DNA from 2 places in the Streptomyces sp. NPDC101237 genome. Region 1 is predicted to be linked to the other one. Evidence: predicted binding sites of a transcription regulator. Region 1 holds the regulator's gene; the other holds the start of a gene.

Evidence for each region. The regulator HspR, encoded in region 1, represses chaperone genes until heat shock. The targets are predictions, from matches to a motif close to TTGAGNNNNNNNNNCTCAA.
Region 2: lon (endopeptidase La) is a predicted target of HspR. The motif match lies at 1,691-1,709, and genes of this name have one in related genera.

The regions. Positions count from the first base shown of each region.
Region 1 is NZ_JBIWNY010000020.1:152,343-159,058, reverse strand. Features, by position in the region: gene ACIRQ9_RS28300 (MraY family glycosyltransferase) at 1-802, shown strand, start outside; gene dnaK (molecular chaperone DnaK) at 897-2,735, shown strand; gene grpE (nucleotide exchange factor GrpE) at 2,732-3,391, shown strand; gene dnaJ (molecular chaperone DnaJ) at 3,428-4,606, shown strand; gene ACIRQ9_RS28280 (heat shock protein transcriptional repressor HspR) at 4,612-5,058, shown strand; partial or broken gene ACIRQ9_RS28275 (PA14 domain-containing protein) at 5,293-5,601, opposite strand; gene ACIRQ9_RS28270 (sugar ABC transporter substrate-binding protein) at 6,024-6,716, shown strand, end outside.
Region 2 is NZ_JBIWNY010000045.1:16,260-22,975, reverse strand. Features, by position in the region: gene ACIRQ9_RS38490 (spermidine synthase) at 1-385, opposite strand, end outside; gene ACIRQ9_RS38485 (rhomboid-like protein) at 643-1,473, shown strand; gene lon (endopeptidase La) at 1,732-4,146, shown strand; gene ACIRQ9_RS38475 (lysozyme) at 4,217-5,023, opposite strand; gene ACIRQ9_RS38470 (MarR family winged helix-turn-helix transcriptional regulator) at 5,301-5,792, shown strand; gene ACIRQ9_RS38465 (hypothetical protein) at 5,804-6,592, opposite strand.

The DNA of each region.
Region 1 (6,716 bases):
GCTGCTGATCGCCGGGGGAGCCGTGGCGCTGCTCGGGCTGGTCGCCGACGTGTGGCGGCTGAAGACCCGCTTCCTGCTCATCGGTACGGCCGTGGCCGCCGCGTGCGTGGTGCCGTACGCGGAGTTCGGCGTGGTCGAGGGGGTGCTCGGGGTCGGCTGGATCGCCTTCGTCGCCGTCGCCTTCAAGGGGCTCGACCACGCCGACGGGCTGGCCGGGACCGTCGGCGTGGTCACCGCCTTCGGGGTCGGGGCGTGCGCCTCCGCTGAGGTCATGGACGGGCTGGCGGTCCTGCTGAGCGTGCTCGCCGCCGCGCTCACCGGGTTCCTCATGCACAACTGGCATCCCGCGCGGACCGCCCTCGGCGCCACCGGCTCGCTGTTCGCCGGGTTCGTGCTGGCGGCGGCCGCGCTGATCACCCGGAGCGGATACGACCCCCTCGCCAGCGCGGGCGTGCTGTTCGCGCTCACCGCCGTCCCGGGCGCCGACGTGCTGCTCGTCGTGCTGTCGCGGCTGCTCGCCGGGCGGCCGGTGCTGCGGCGCGGCCCCGACCACCTCGCCCACCGGCTGCGGCGGCTCGGCCTGACCCCGCCGGGCGCGACCGTCGTCCTCGGTTCCGCGTCCTTCGCGGGCGTACTCGTCGGCGTGCTCGTGCATGGCGGCTGGGTCGGGCGGACAGGCGCCACCTGCGTCGCCTGCGTCACCGTCAGCGTGGTGCTACTCCTCCTTCGGGTGCCGGTCTATGGGCCCCGACGCCTGGAATCGACGCAGGTCAGCGGCCACTTGCGTGTAAGGAACGGATAAGAGTTGAGCCGCCACGGCTCATGTCTGTTGACCCACAGCGAGGTGTGATGCACACTTGAGTCCGTTCCACTCAAGTCAGCTGGAGGAATTCACCATGGCACGTGCGGTCGGCATCGACCTGGGCACGACTAACTCTGTCGTCAGCGTTCTTGAAGGCGGCGAGCCCACCGTCATCACCAACGCCGAGGGTGCCCGGACCACGCCGTCCGTCGTCGCCTTCGCCAAGAACGGCGAGGTTCTGGTCGGCGAGGTCGCCAAGCGCCAGGCGGTCACCAACGTGGACCGCACCATCCGGTCCGTGAAGCGTCACATGGGCACCGACTGGAAGATCCAGCTGGACGGGAAGGACTTCAACCCGCAGCAGATCTCCGCCTTCATCCTGCAGAAGCTGAAGCGGGACGCGGAGGCCTACCTCGGCGAGAAGGTGACCGACGCGGTCATCACCGTCCCGGCCTACTTCAACGACTCCGAGCGCCAGGCGACGAAGGAGGCCGGCGAGATCGCGGGCCTGAACGTCCTGCGCATCGTCAACGAGCCCACCGCGGCCGCGCTCGCCTACGGCCTCGACAAGGACGACCAGACGATCCTCGTCTTCGACCTCGGCGGCGGCACCTTCGACGTGTCCCTCCTGGAGATCGGTGACGGCGTCGTCGAGGTGAAGGCCACCAACGGCGACAACCACCTCGGTGGCGACGACTGGGACCAGCGCGTCGTCGACTACCTGGTCAAGCAGTTCGCGGCCGGCCACGGCGTGGACCTCGGCAAGGACAAGATGGCCCTGCAGCGTCTGCGCGAGGCCGCCGAGAAGGCCAAGATCGAGCTGTCCTCGTCCACCGAGACCTCGATCAACCTGCCCTACATCACGGCGTCCGCCGAGGGCCCGCTGCACCTGGACGAGAAGCTCACGCGAGCCCAGTTCCAGCAGCTGACCGCGGACCTGCTGGAGCGCTGCAAGACGCCGTTCCACAACGTGATCAAGGACGCCGGCATCCAGCTCGGCGAGATCGACCACGTCGTCCTCGTCGGCGGCTCCACCCGTATGCCCGCCGTGGCCGAGCTCGTCAAGGAGCTGACCGGCGGCAAGGACGCCAACAAGGGCGTCAACCCGGACGAGGTCGTCGCCATCGGCGCCGCCCTCCAGGCCGGTGTCCTCAAGGGTGAGGTCAAGGACGTCCTGCTCCTCGACGTGACCCCGCTGTCCCTCGGCATCGAGACCAAGGGCGGCATCATGACCAAGCTCATCGAGCGGAACACGACGATCCCGACCAAGCGGTCCGAGATCTTCACCACCGCCGAGGACAACCAGCCCTCCGTGCAGATCCAGGTCTACCAGGGCGAGCGCGAGATCGCGGCGTACAACAAGAAGCTCGGCATGTTCGAGCTGACCGGTCTGCCGCCGGCCCCGCGCGGTGTCCCGCAGATCGAGGTCGCCTTCGACATCGACGCCAACGGCATCATGCACGTGACCGCGAAGGACCTGGGCACGGGCAAGGAGCAGAAGATGACCGTCACCGGCGGCTCCTCGCTGCCGAAGGACGAGGTCGACCGGATGCGCCAGGAGGCCGAGCAGTACGCGGAGGAGGACCACCGCCGCCGCGAGGCCGCCGAGACCCGCAACCAGGGCGAGCAGCTCGTCTACCAGACCGAGAAGTTCCTCAAGGACAACGAGGACAAGGTCCCGGGCGAGATCAAGACCGAGGTCGAGGGTGCGATCGCCGAGCTGAAGGAGACGCTCAAGGGCGAGGACACCGCGGAGATCCGCACCGCCACCGAGAAGGTCGCGGCCGTCTCCCAGAAGCTGGGCCAGGCCATGTACGCCGACGCCCAGGCCTCGGGTGCCGCCGGCGCGCCCGCCGGTGACGCCGGTGACGCCGCGGACGACGTGGTGGACGCCGAGATCGTCGACGACGAGCGCAAGGACGGTGCCGCGTGACGGAGGAGACCCCGGGCTTCGAGGAGAAGCCCGACGTCCCCTCCGGCGCCACCTCCGACGACGCCGAGCCGAAGGCCGCTCCCGCACAGGGGGCGGCCCCGGCCGGGGACGCAAACACGAGCGAGCTGGCCGGTCTGACGGCGCAGCTGGACCAGGTCCGCACCGCCCTCGGCGAGCGCACCGGCGACCTCCAGCGCCTGCAGGCCGAGTACCAGAACTACCGCCGCCGGGTGGAGCGCGACCGGATCACGGTCCGGGAGATCGCCATCGCGAACCTCCTGACCGAACTCCTGCCGGTGCTCGACGACATCGGCCGCGCGCGGGAACACGGCGAACTGGTCGGCGGTTTCAAGTCGGTGGCCGAGTCGCTGGAGACGGTCGCGGCGAAGATGGGCCTGCAGCAGTTCGGCAAGGAGGGCGAGCCCTTCGACCCGACGATCCACGAGGCGCTGATGCACAGCTACGCGCCGGACGTCACCGAGACGACGTGCGTGGCGATTCTGCAGCCCGGGTACCGCATCGGTGAGCGCACCATCCGCCCCGCGCGGGTGGCGGTCGCCGAACCGCAGCCGGGGGCGGCCCCGGCCAAGGCCGAGGGGGCCGACGAGGCCCCGGCGGCCGGCGACGAGAAGGACAACGGCCCTGAGGAGGGCTGACGTCATACGGACCGAGCGGAAGGAGGGACGTCGGGGATGAGCACCAAGGACTTCATCGAGAAGGACTACTACAAGGTCCTCGGCGTCCCCAAGGACGCCACCGAGGCCGAGATCAAGAAGGCGTACCGGAAGCTCGCCCGCGAGTTCCACCCGGACGCCAACAAGGGCAACGCCAAGGCGGAGGAGCGCTTCAAGGAGATCTCCGAGGCGAACGACGTCCTCGGTGACACCAAGAAGCGCAAGGAGTACGACGAGGCACGCGCCCTCTTCGGCAACGGCGGTTTCCGCCCGGGGCCGGGCGCGGGCGGCGGCAACTTCAACTTCGACCTGGGCGACCTCTTCGGAGGCGGCGCCCAGGGCGGCGGCTTCGGCGGCAGCGGCGGCGGCGGCTTCAGTGACGTCCTGGGGGGCCTGTTCAACCGGGGCGGCGGTGCGGGTCCGCGGACCCAGCCCCGGCGCGGCCAGGACATCGAGTCCGAGGTCACGCTCAGCTTCACGGAGGCCATCGAGGGCGCCACGGTCCCGCTGCGGATGTCCTCGCAGGCCCCCTGCAAGGCCTGTTCGGGCACCGGCGACGTGAACGGCACACCGCGTGTCTGCCCGACCTGCGTCGGCACCGGCCAGGTGGCGCGGGGATCCGGCGGCGGCTTCTCGCTCACCGATCCCTGCCCGGACTGCAAGGGCCGCGGCCTGATCGCGGAGAACCCCTGCCCGGACTGCAAGGGCAGCGGCCGCGCCAAGTCGTCCCGGACCATGCAGGTCCGCATCCCCGCCGGGGTGACGGACGGCCAGCGCATCCGCCTGCGCGGCAAGGGCGCACCCGGCGAACGCGGTGGCCCGGCCGGTGACCTGTACGTCATGGTCCACGTCGACACCCACCCGGTGTTCGGCCGCAAGGAGGACAACCTCACGGTGACCGTGCCGGTGACCTTCGCCGAGGCGGCACTCGGCGGCGAGGTCAGGGTCCCGACCCTGGGCGGACCGCCGGTCACCCTGAAGCTGCCGCCGGGCACGCCCAACGGCCGCACCATGCGCGCCCGTGGCAAGGGCGCGGTCCGCAAGGACGGCACCCGCGGCGACCTTCTGGTCACCGTCGAGGTGAGTGTTCCGAAGGACCTGTCGGGGAATGCTCGTGACGCGCTGGAGGCGTATCGCGAGGTGACCGCGGGTGAGGACCCGCGGGCCGAGCTGTTCGAGGCCGCGAAGGGAGCATGACAGAGATGGACGGCCGTCGACGCAATCCGTATGAACTGACCGAGGAGACCCCGGTCTACGTCATCTCGGTGGCGGCCCAGCTCTCCGGACTGCACCCGCAGACGCTGCGCCAGTACGACCGCTTGGGCCTGGTCTCCCCCGACCGCACGGCCGGGCGGGGCCGCCGCTACTCGGCCCGCGACATCGAACTGCTCCGTCAGGTGCAGGCGTTGTCGCAGGACGAGGGCATCAACCTGGCCGGCATCAAACGCATCATCGAACTGGAGAACCAGGTCGCCGCCCTCCAGGCCCGCATGGCCGAGATGGAAGCGGCCCTGGACGGCGCCGCGGCCGCGATGCGCCAGCGCGAAGCGGCGGTGCACGCCTCGTACCGCCGCGACCTGGTCCCGTACCAGGAGGTCCAGCAGACCAGCGCGCTGGTGGTGTGGCGGCCGAAGAAGGCCAAGGACTAGCAAGGCCGAGGACCGGCGGTACGCGTGCGAAGGGGCCCGGAGGACCTGTCCTCCGGGCCCCTTCGGCGTGCGGTCGGTACTCCCGGATGCCGTAGGCCGCCTCGGTGACCGACGCCTCGGCGCCGGAGGCGTCCAGGCGGACGACCCGGTAGCAGGGGAGGCCCAGTTCGTCCCCGGCCACGGTGGTGTCCACGGGGAACGAGGCGGTGCCCTGGCGGCGCCGGTCCGGTTGACGTAGTCGATCCGCAGGGTGTGCCGCCCCCCCCCGGGCACGGTGACGGCGACGCTCCCGCTCACCGTGGCGGCCGTGTTCTTCCACAGGTCGATCTCGCGGGCGCCGTCGACGTACACCCGGATGCCGTCGAGTCCGGAGGCGGCGAGGGTGAAGGGGCCGCCGGAGCCGAAGTCGCGGGTCACCGTCCAGCGGACGCCGAAGTCGTCCCGCGGCAGACCGGACGCGGGGGCACCGCTCCAGCTCTCGTTGATCGTGGAGTCGCAGCCGGTCTTCTTCGGGGCGCCCTTGAACGTGGTGTTCGCGAACAACTGCCGTGGGCAGACCGGTGCGGTGCAGGTCGTCGCTCCGCCGGGGCGGCCCCGGCGGCACCGCCGAGCAGGGTGGCGGCGGTGGCGAGCACCACGGCGCCGGCCGCGGAGCGTCTGGCTGGCTTCATTCGATCCTCTGGCCGTTTCCGTCTCGACGGAGAGGGCCGTCGCCGTAGTCGACTCATGAGCAGAGGAGTTGGATGTGCTGATCTTTACCTTCCCATGAACTCCCTTTGGATGGAGGGTCCGTAAAGAGTGTTTGCAGGCGATTCCGCATCGCCTTCACAGACACAGCGGAGCGTAGTGTTGCGCACTCGTTAAGTGGTTCCGCTTGACGCCGGGTATGGCGTACGCGTTGTCTTTTCAGACATCTGGGTCGCAAGCAGTCCCAAGTCCGGAACGCACCTGAAGTGAGCCCCCGAATGCGTCGTATAGCCATGTTTGTGGCCGCGTCCACGATGACCCTCTCGCTCGCCGGCTGCGGCGTGCTCAACGCGACGGGGTCGTCGACCACCGCGAGCCCGACCAAGGGCAACGACATCACCGTGGGTGTCCTGATGCCGGACATCGTCAACACCCGGTACCAGAACTTCGACTACCCGATCATGAAGGCCAAGATCGCGGAGCTCACCAACAAGCAGGGGCGGATCGCGTACGCCAACGCCGGCTCGGTCGCCTCCAAGCAGTCCGAGCAGATGCAGAAGATGATCGACGACAAGGTAGACGTGATCATCCTGGACTCGGTCGACTCGCACGCCATCGCGGGCGAGGTGAAGAAGGCCAAGGCCGCGGGCATCCCGGTCATCGCCTACGACCGTCTCGCCGAGGGCCCGATCGACGCCTACGTCTCCTTCGACAACGAACTGGTGGGCGAGGTGCAGGCCCGCACGCTGCTGGAGGGGCTCGGACCGGACGCCGACACCTCCGACAAGGTCATCATGGTCAACGGCTCGCCGACGGACCCGAACGCCAAGCAGTTCAAGACGGGTGCGATGTCCGAGCTGTCCGGCAAGGTGGACATCCCCTCCGGTGCCTCCTTCGACACCAAGGACTGGGACCCGCCGACCGCCGGCAAGGAGGTCACCAAGGCCATCGACGCGATCGGCAAGGACAAC
Region 2 (6,716 bases), on a different contig from region 1:
CCGTGCGCGCATCGGCGAACGCGCCCGCGGAGAGCGGGGACAGCGGGCCCTCCCGGTGCCAGCCGACGACGGCCGGCTCCCGCTCCACCACCGTGATCCGGCCCCAGCGGGGATCCCGCGCGGCATGCGCCAGCGAGAACCCCACGCCCAGACCGCCGATCAATACGGCCGGTCCCGCCCGTCCGTCCAGCGCGTGCAGGGCCGCGTCCACGAGCAGCCGCTCCGAGCGGCCGTCGGAGGTGTCCATCAGGAAGCAGCCGTTGGCGATGATCTGCAGCAGCCCGCCGTGCCGGCGCAGCACCACCTCGCCGTACGGTCCCTCGCGCCGGTCCAGGACCACGGGCGGGCCGTCGTCCGCGGAGGTCCTGTCGATGATGTCCGCCATGCCGGCCATCCTGCCCCAACGCGGCTTTGCGGCCACGCGAATTACGGGTGTCGGACGGTGGTCCCGGTGTCACTCGTTCGAGGGGCCGCCCGGCGCTTCGCGTCCGGGGGCGGCCGCGGGCGGCTCGTATGGTTCCTCGCAACGCCGCACGGTTCTTCAGAAAATCCTGTGAATCGCTCGCCGGGTGGCTTCGGTCATAGACAGCCGGTCGGGGGACGGCCAAGGCTGGCGAGGTGAGACGGAAGGAGCGCCTGACCGTGGAACGGACCGCCGGGGCCGCGTCGCCGCCCGTGCCGCAGCCCGTTCCCGCGGGCGCGCCCGCACCGGTGCCCACCGCCGAGGCCGCCGTCCTGCTGGACGGGCTCCCGCGGCAGCGCGGCCCGCTCGCCCTCCCGGCGGCGGTGATCCCGCGCACCGTCCCGGCGATGCGCCCCTGGCGGCTGCTGCCCACGCCCGCCGGCACGCCGGTCACCTTCTTCTACACGGTGCTCCTGGCCCTCACCTCGCTCTTCGCCGAGTACGCGGGACCCGGCCTGCTGCACGCCGTCTACCAGGACTCCAGCACCGACGTCGCCCACCTGTCGCGCACGCCGGCCTTCGTCCTGCTGGCCAGCGCGATGTGGGTCGCGGGCGGCCTGCTCTCCCCGTACGCGGTCGCCTTCGTGCTCGTCCTGACCGCCCTGGAACGGCGGATGGGCGGCGCCCGCGCGATCCTCGTCTTCCTGGCGGGCCACGTGCTGGCCACCCTCGCCACCGAGATCCCGGTGGGCCTGGCGGTCCTGGCCGGCCGGCTTCCCGGCACCTCCCTGCACCGCCTCGACTACGGCATCAGCTACGGCGTGGCCGCCGGCGTCGGTGCCCTGTGCGGCCTGCTCACCCCGTGGCTGGGCCGGCCGCTGCTCGCGCTGGTCGGCTACAGCCTCGTCATGGACCTGGTCGCCTTCCAGGACCCGGTGACCAACTGGGGTCACCTGATCTCGCTGTCCATCGGGACGGCCCTGTGGCCGGTGGTGCGCCGCTGGCACCGCGAACACGCGCAGTCCGGGCCGGCCGACGTCTCCGGGGCCCGGCGCTTCGGCGGTTCCTGACCGCCGGTGCCCTTGCCGGGGGGCGGTGCCGCCTCGGGTGGCATGGCCGGTGCCGCGCCGTCGTGGCTGGTCGCGCCGTTCCCCGCGCCCCTTCGGGGGTGCTGTGAACCCACCCGGAATGAGGGCGCGGCGGTCGGTGTTCTCGCGGTGTCGGCAGGTCAGCGGGCGATCGCTCACAGCGAACGCGGCCCCGGGAACATTCAGTGGCTCACATGCATTGAGTCGGCATAGCTCAAGTTCAATGCCGAAGGGGAGATCATGGCTTCCACGTCCGCATCACTCACCCTCCCTGTGCTGCCGCTCGACGACGAGGTCGTGCTGCCCGGGATGGTGGTCCCGCTGGACCTCAAGGACCCCGATGTACGTGCCGCCGTGGAGGCCGCCCAGGCCGCCGCCCGCAACGAGCCCGGCAAGCCCAGGGTGCTGCTGGTCCCGCGGGTCGACGGCAGCTACCCGGGCACCGGTGTGCTCGGCACCGTGGAGCAGGTCGGCCGGCTGGCCGACGGCGACCCGGGCGCGCTGATCCGCGGCCGTTACCGCGTCCGCATCGGCGCCGGCACCACCGGTCCGGGTGCCGCCCTGTGGGTCGAGGGCACCCGTATCGAGGAGAACGTCCCGGATCCGGTGCCCGGTCACGTCACCGAACTGGTCAAGGAGTACAAGGCCCTCGCCACCGCCTGGCTGCGCAAGCGCGCCGCCTGGCAGGTCGTGGACCGCGTGCAGGCCATCGACGACGTCTCCGCGCTCGCCGACAACTCCGGTTACTCGCCGTTCCTGACCACCGAGCAGAAGATCGAACTGCTGGAGACCGCCGACCCGGTGGCCCGGCTGAAGCTCGCCACCCAGCAGCTGCGCGACCACCTCGCCGAGCAGGACGTGGCCGAGACGATCGCCAAGGACGTCCAGGAGGGCGTCGACAAGCAGCAGCGCGAGTTCCTGCTCCGCCGCCAGCTCGAAGCGGTCCGCAAGGAGCTGCGCGAACTGAACGGCGAGAAGGAGGGCGAGGAGTCCGACGACTACCGCTCCCGGGTGGAGGCCGCCGACCTGCCGGAGAAGGTCCGCGAGGCCGCTCTCAAGGAGGTCGACAAGCTGGAGCGGTCCAGCGACCAGTCGCCCGAGGGCTCGTGGATCCGGACCTGGCTGGACACGGTCCTGGAACTGCCCTGGAACGAGCGGACCGAGGACGCGTACGACATCCAGGGCGCCAAGGCGGTCCTGGACGCCGAGCACGCCGGTCTCCAGGACGTGAAGGAGCGGATCACCGAGTACCTGGCGGTGCGCAAGCGCCGCAGCGACCGGGGGCTCGGGGTCATCGGCGGGCGGCGCGGCGGTGCCGTGCTGGCGCTCGTCGGCCCGCCCGGTGTCGGCAAGACCTCGCTCGGCGAGTCCGTCGCGCACGCGATGGGCCGGAAGTTCGTCCGGGTCGCCCTCGGCGGCGTCCGGGACGAGGCCGAGATCCGCGGCCACCGCCGTACCTACGTCGGCGCGCTGCCCGGCCGCATCGTCCGCGCGATCAAGGAGGCCGGTTCGATGAACCCGGTCGTCCTGCTGGACGAGATCGACAAGGTGGGGTCCGACTTCCGGGGCGACCCGGCGGCCGCCCTGCTCGAAGTCCTCGACCCGGCGCAGAACCACACCTTCCGCGACCACTACCTGGAGGTCGAGCTCGACCTCTCGGACGTCGTCTTCCTGGCGACCGCCAACGTCCTGGAGGCCATCCCGGAGGCGCTGCTCGACCGGATGGAGCTGGTCCGCCTGGACGGCTACACCGAGGACGAGAAGGTCGTCATCGCCCGTGACCACCTGCTCCCGCGCCAGCTGGAGCGGACCGGCCTCGGCGAGGACGAGGTGGCCCTCGACGAGAGCGCGCTGCGCAAGCTCGCCGGGGAGTACACCCGGGAGGCGGGCGTGCGCACCCTGGAGCGGTCGATCGCCCGGCTGCTGCGCAAGGTCGCGGCCCAGCACGAACTGGGTGAGCGGGAGCTGCCGTTCACGGTCGGGGAAGAGGACCTGCGGGGGCTGATCGGCCGTCCGCACCACGTGCCCGAGTCCGCCCAGGACCCGGCCGAGCGCCGTACGGCGGTCCCGGGTGTGGCGACCGGTCTCGCGGTCACCGGAGCGGGCGGCGACGTCCTCTTCGTGGAGGCGTCGCTGGCCGACCCGGAGACGGGCGCGGCGGGCCTGACCCTGACCGGTCAGCTGGGTGACGTGATGAAGGAGAGCGCGCAGATCGCCCTGTCCTTCCTCCGCTCGCACGGCGCCGAACTGGAACTCCCGGTCGGCGACCTGAAGGAGCGGGGCGTGCACATCCACTTCCCGGCGGGCGCGGTCCCCAAGGACGGCCCGAGCGCCGGCGTCACCATGACGACGGCCCTCGCCTCCCTCCTGTCGGGACGCCTGGTCCGCACGGACGTGGCCATGACCGGCGAGGTCTCGCTGACCGGCCGGGTGCTGCCCATCGGCGGCGTGAAGCAGAAGCTGCTCGCCGCCCAGCGCGCCGGGGTGACGACCGTCATCATCCCCAAGCGCAACGAGGCCGACCTGGACGACGTCCCGGCGGAGGTGCTGGACAAGCTCGACGTCCACGCCGTCACCGACGTCCGGCAGGTCCTGGAGCTGGCGCTCGTGCCCGCCACGCAGGGCGCGGTGCCGGAGGTTCCGGCAGCGGCGTGACGGACGCTGCCGGAGAAGGAGGGCCCGGGTCCCCGCGAGGGGGCCCGGGCCCTCCGGCTTTCGTGCGGAATCAGCCCTTGGCGAGGGCGACCACCCGGTCGAGGGCCCCGTTGAACTTGTCGTGGTCCCCGACGGTCGGTCCCGACGACGTGTACTGCCACGCCGTGTAGTAGGACCAGCCGGCGGGCAGCGTGCCCACGTCCGAGGCGTACCGGGCGATCCACAGCGGATGGGCGGCCGCGAAACCGCCGTAGTTGCCGGTGCAGTCCTTCCACCAGCTGGTGGCCGTGTAGATCACGGCGTCCCGGCCGGTGCGCGCCTTGTAGGTCTTGAGGAAGTCGGTGATCCAGCTGACCATCGCGCCGGTGGACTTGCCGTAGCAGGCGGCGCCGTACGGGTTCCACTCGATGTCGAGGGCGCCGGGCAGGGTCCGGCCGTCCTTGGACCAGCCGCCGCCGTGGTCGACGAAGTAGTCGGCCTGGGCGGCGCCGCTCGTGGTGTCCGGGGTCGCGAAGTGGTACGCGCCGCGGATCATGCCCGCGTCGTCGGAGCCGTCGTACTGCTGGGCGAAGTAGGGGTTCGTGTAGTACGTCCCTTCGGTCGCCTTGGTGTACGCCCATTTGACCCCGCTCTTCAGCAGGGTGGGCCAGGCGACGTTGCCCTGGTGGCCGGAGACGTCGACGCCCTCGGTCTGGGTGGCGTCGCTGCTCTTGGGCGTGCCGCTCTGGCCGTCGTGGGCCAGGACGCCCATGCCCATGTACGCCGAACCGCGCGCGGGGGCGGCCGAGTCGGCGTGGGCCGGGACCGGGGAGACCGCCGCGACCAGGAGCGCGAGCAGGCCGGTGAGGAGAGTGGGGGCGGGTCTGTGCACGGACATGACGTGCCTCCGTGGGGTGAGGTGGGGATCCCAGATATGCCAGAGACGGCCGGTGCGCGGGGCGCGACACGACGCGGGGTCACACGGCGTGCCGCCGGCCGGTGGCGTGCGCATGCCGTCTTCGGCCTGCCGGAGGCGCCGCGCGGGCCGCGGACGCCGGGGGGAGGGGGTCCGGAGGCCGCCGTCGGTCCATGCCTGCGGAATACTTGGCGAGCTGCGGCGACGACGGGGTTTGACGGAAACTTTCAGGACTGCGAAACCGATCAGGGGTGCTGACGTGCACGACGACGAAAAGGGCGACGGACTGCGCGCCGCCACCGGGTTGACACCGACCGGTGCGGACGAGGAATTCCTCACCCTGGAACGCGAGTTGACCGTGCTGCTGCGCCGCGCCCGGGCCAGCCAGGGAGAGATGGCCCGCGAGGTCCATCCCGACCTGGAGACCGCCGCGTACGGCCTGCTGGTCCGGCTCGACGAGTACGGCGGCCAGCGCGCCACCGAACTGGCCGCCTACATCGGCGTCGGCAAGGCCACCATGTCCCGCCAGCTGCGCGCCCTGGAGGAGCTCGGGCTGATCGCCCGCGAACCCGATCCGGCCGACGGCCGGGCCTGGCTGGTCGCCCTCACCGACGAGGGCCGGCGCCGGGTCGGCACGGTCCGCGAGGCCCGCCGCGGCCGGTACGTCAGCCAGCTCGCCCACTGGCCGCGCCGGGAGGTCGCCGAACTGGCGCGGCTGCTCCACCAGCTCAACGGCGTGATGGAGAAGTAGCCGCCCGGACGTCAGAACTCGACGTACACCACCGTCGCGTCGTCGTGCGTCTTGCTCCGCCGCAGGAACGCCCGCTCCTCCCGGTCCGCCGCCTCCAGCTCCCGCACCCGGTCGAGGAGCGCCCGCGCCCCCCGCACCGCCACGACCTCGAAGAGGGCGGTCCAGTCGCCCTCGCGGAACTTCTCCGTCCAGCGGGTCGCCCCGTCGGTGAGGGCGGCGAGCGCGCCGACCCGGCCCCGGGGCACGCTCCCGGTCACCGCACGGGCCGCCACCGAGGGATCGGCGGCGGCCGTGAAGAAGCCGCCCTCCTTGTTGCGGACCGTGGCGTCGGCGGTCGCGTCCGAGGCCAGCGAGGAGCGCGGGACGCGGTCGAGCCGGTCGTCCAGGACCGCGGTGACCGTGCCGTCCGGAGCGCGCAGGAGCAGCGCGGAGTCCGACAGGACGAGGTACTCCAGGGTGTCCGCGGACCAGCGGGCCAGGACGACGGTCGCCTGGGGCGTGCGCGGGTGAGAAAGGTCACAGGTGCCACCGTGGGCGTCCGCGGTGCGCCGGATCGCCCGGCCGAGGATGTCCCGCAGTGTCAGATCTGCTGCCGAAACGGTCAGTTCGGTCAGTGCGCCACCGAGACGTGCGGTGAACCAGGGGACGGAATGCAGACACCCGGTGCCGTCCGGGGGCGGGGTGACGCCGTCCAGGACGATCAGGCAACCCCCCTGTCCCGAGGCGGGAAGTCCGACACCGGCGAAGTCCTCGTTGGGGCGGTCGGGGGTGCCGGGCTCCGAAACGACTTCAGTACGCATCCGGCCAGTCTGCACGACCCCTTCACGATCTTCGCCAAAGGCTGGCAACCGCCCGGGAATTCACGCGGTACCGCAGGTCAGCCGCCTGTTTTGGGCAGGAATGGCGTACTCCGGGAAGGCGTGT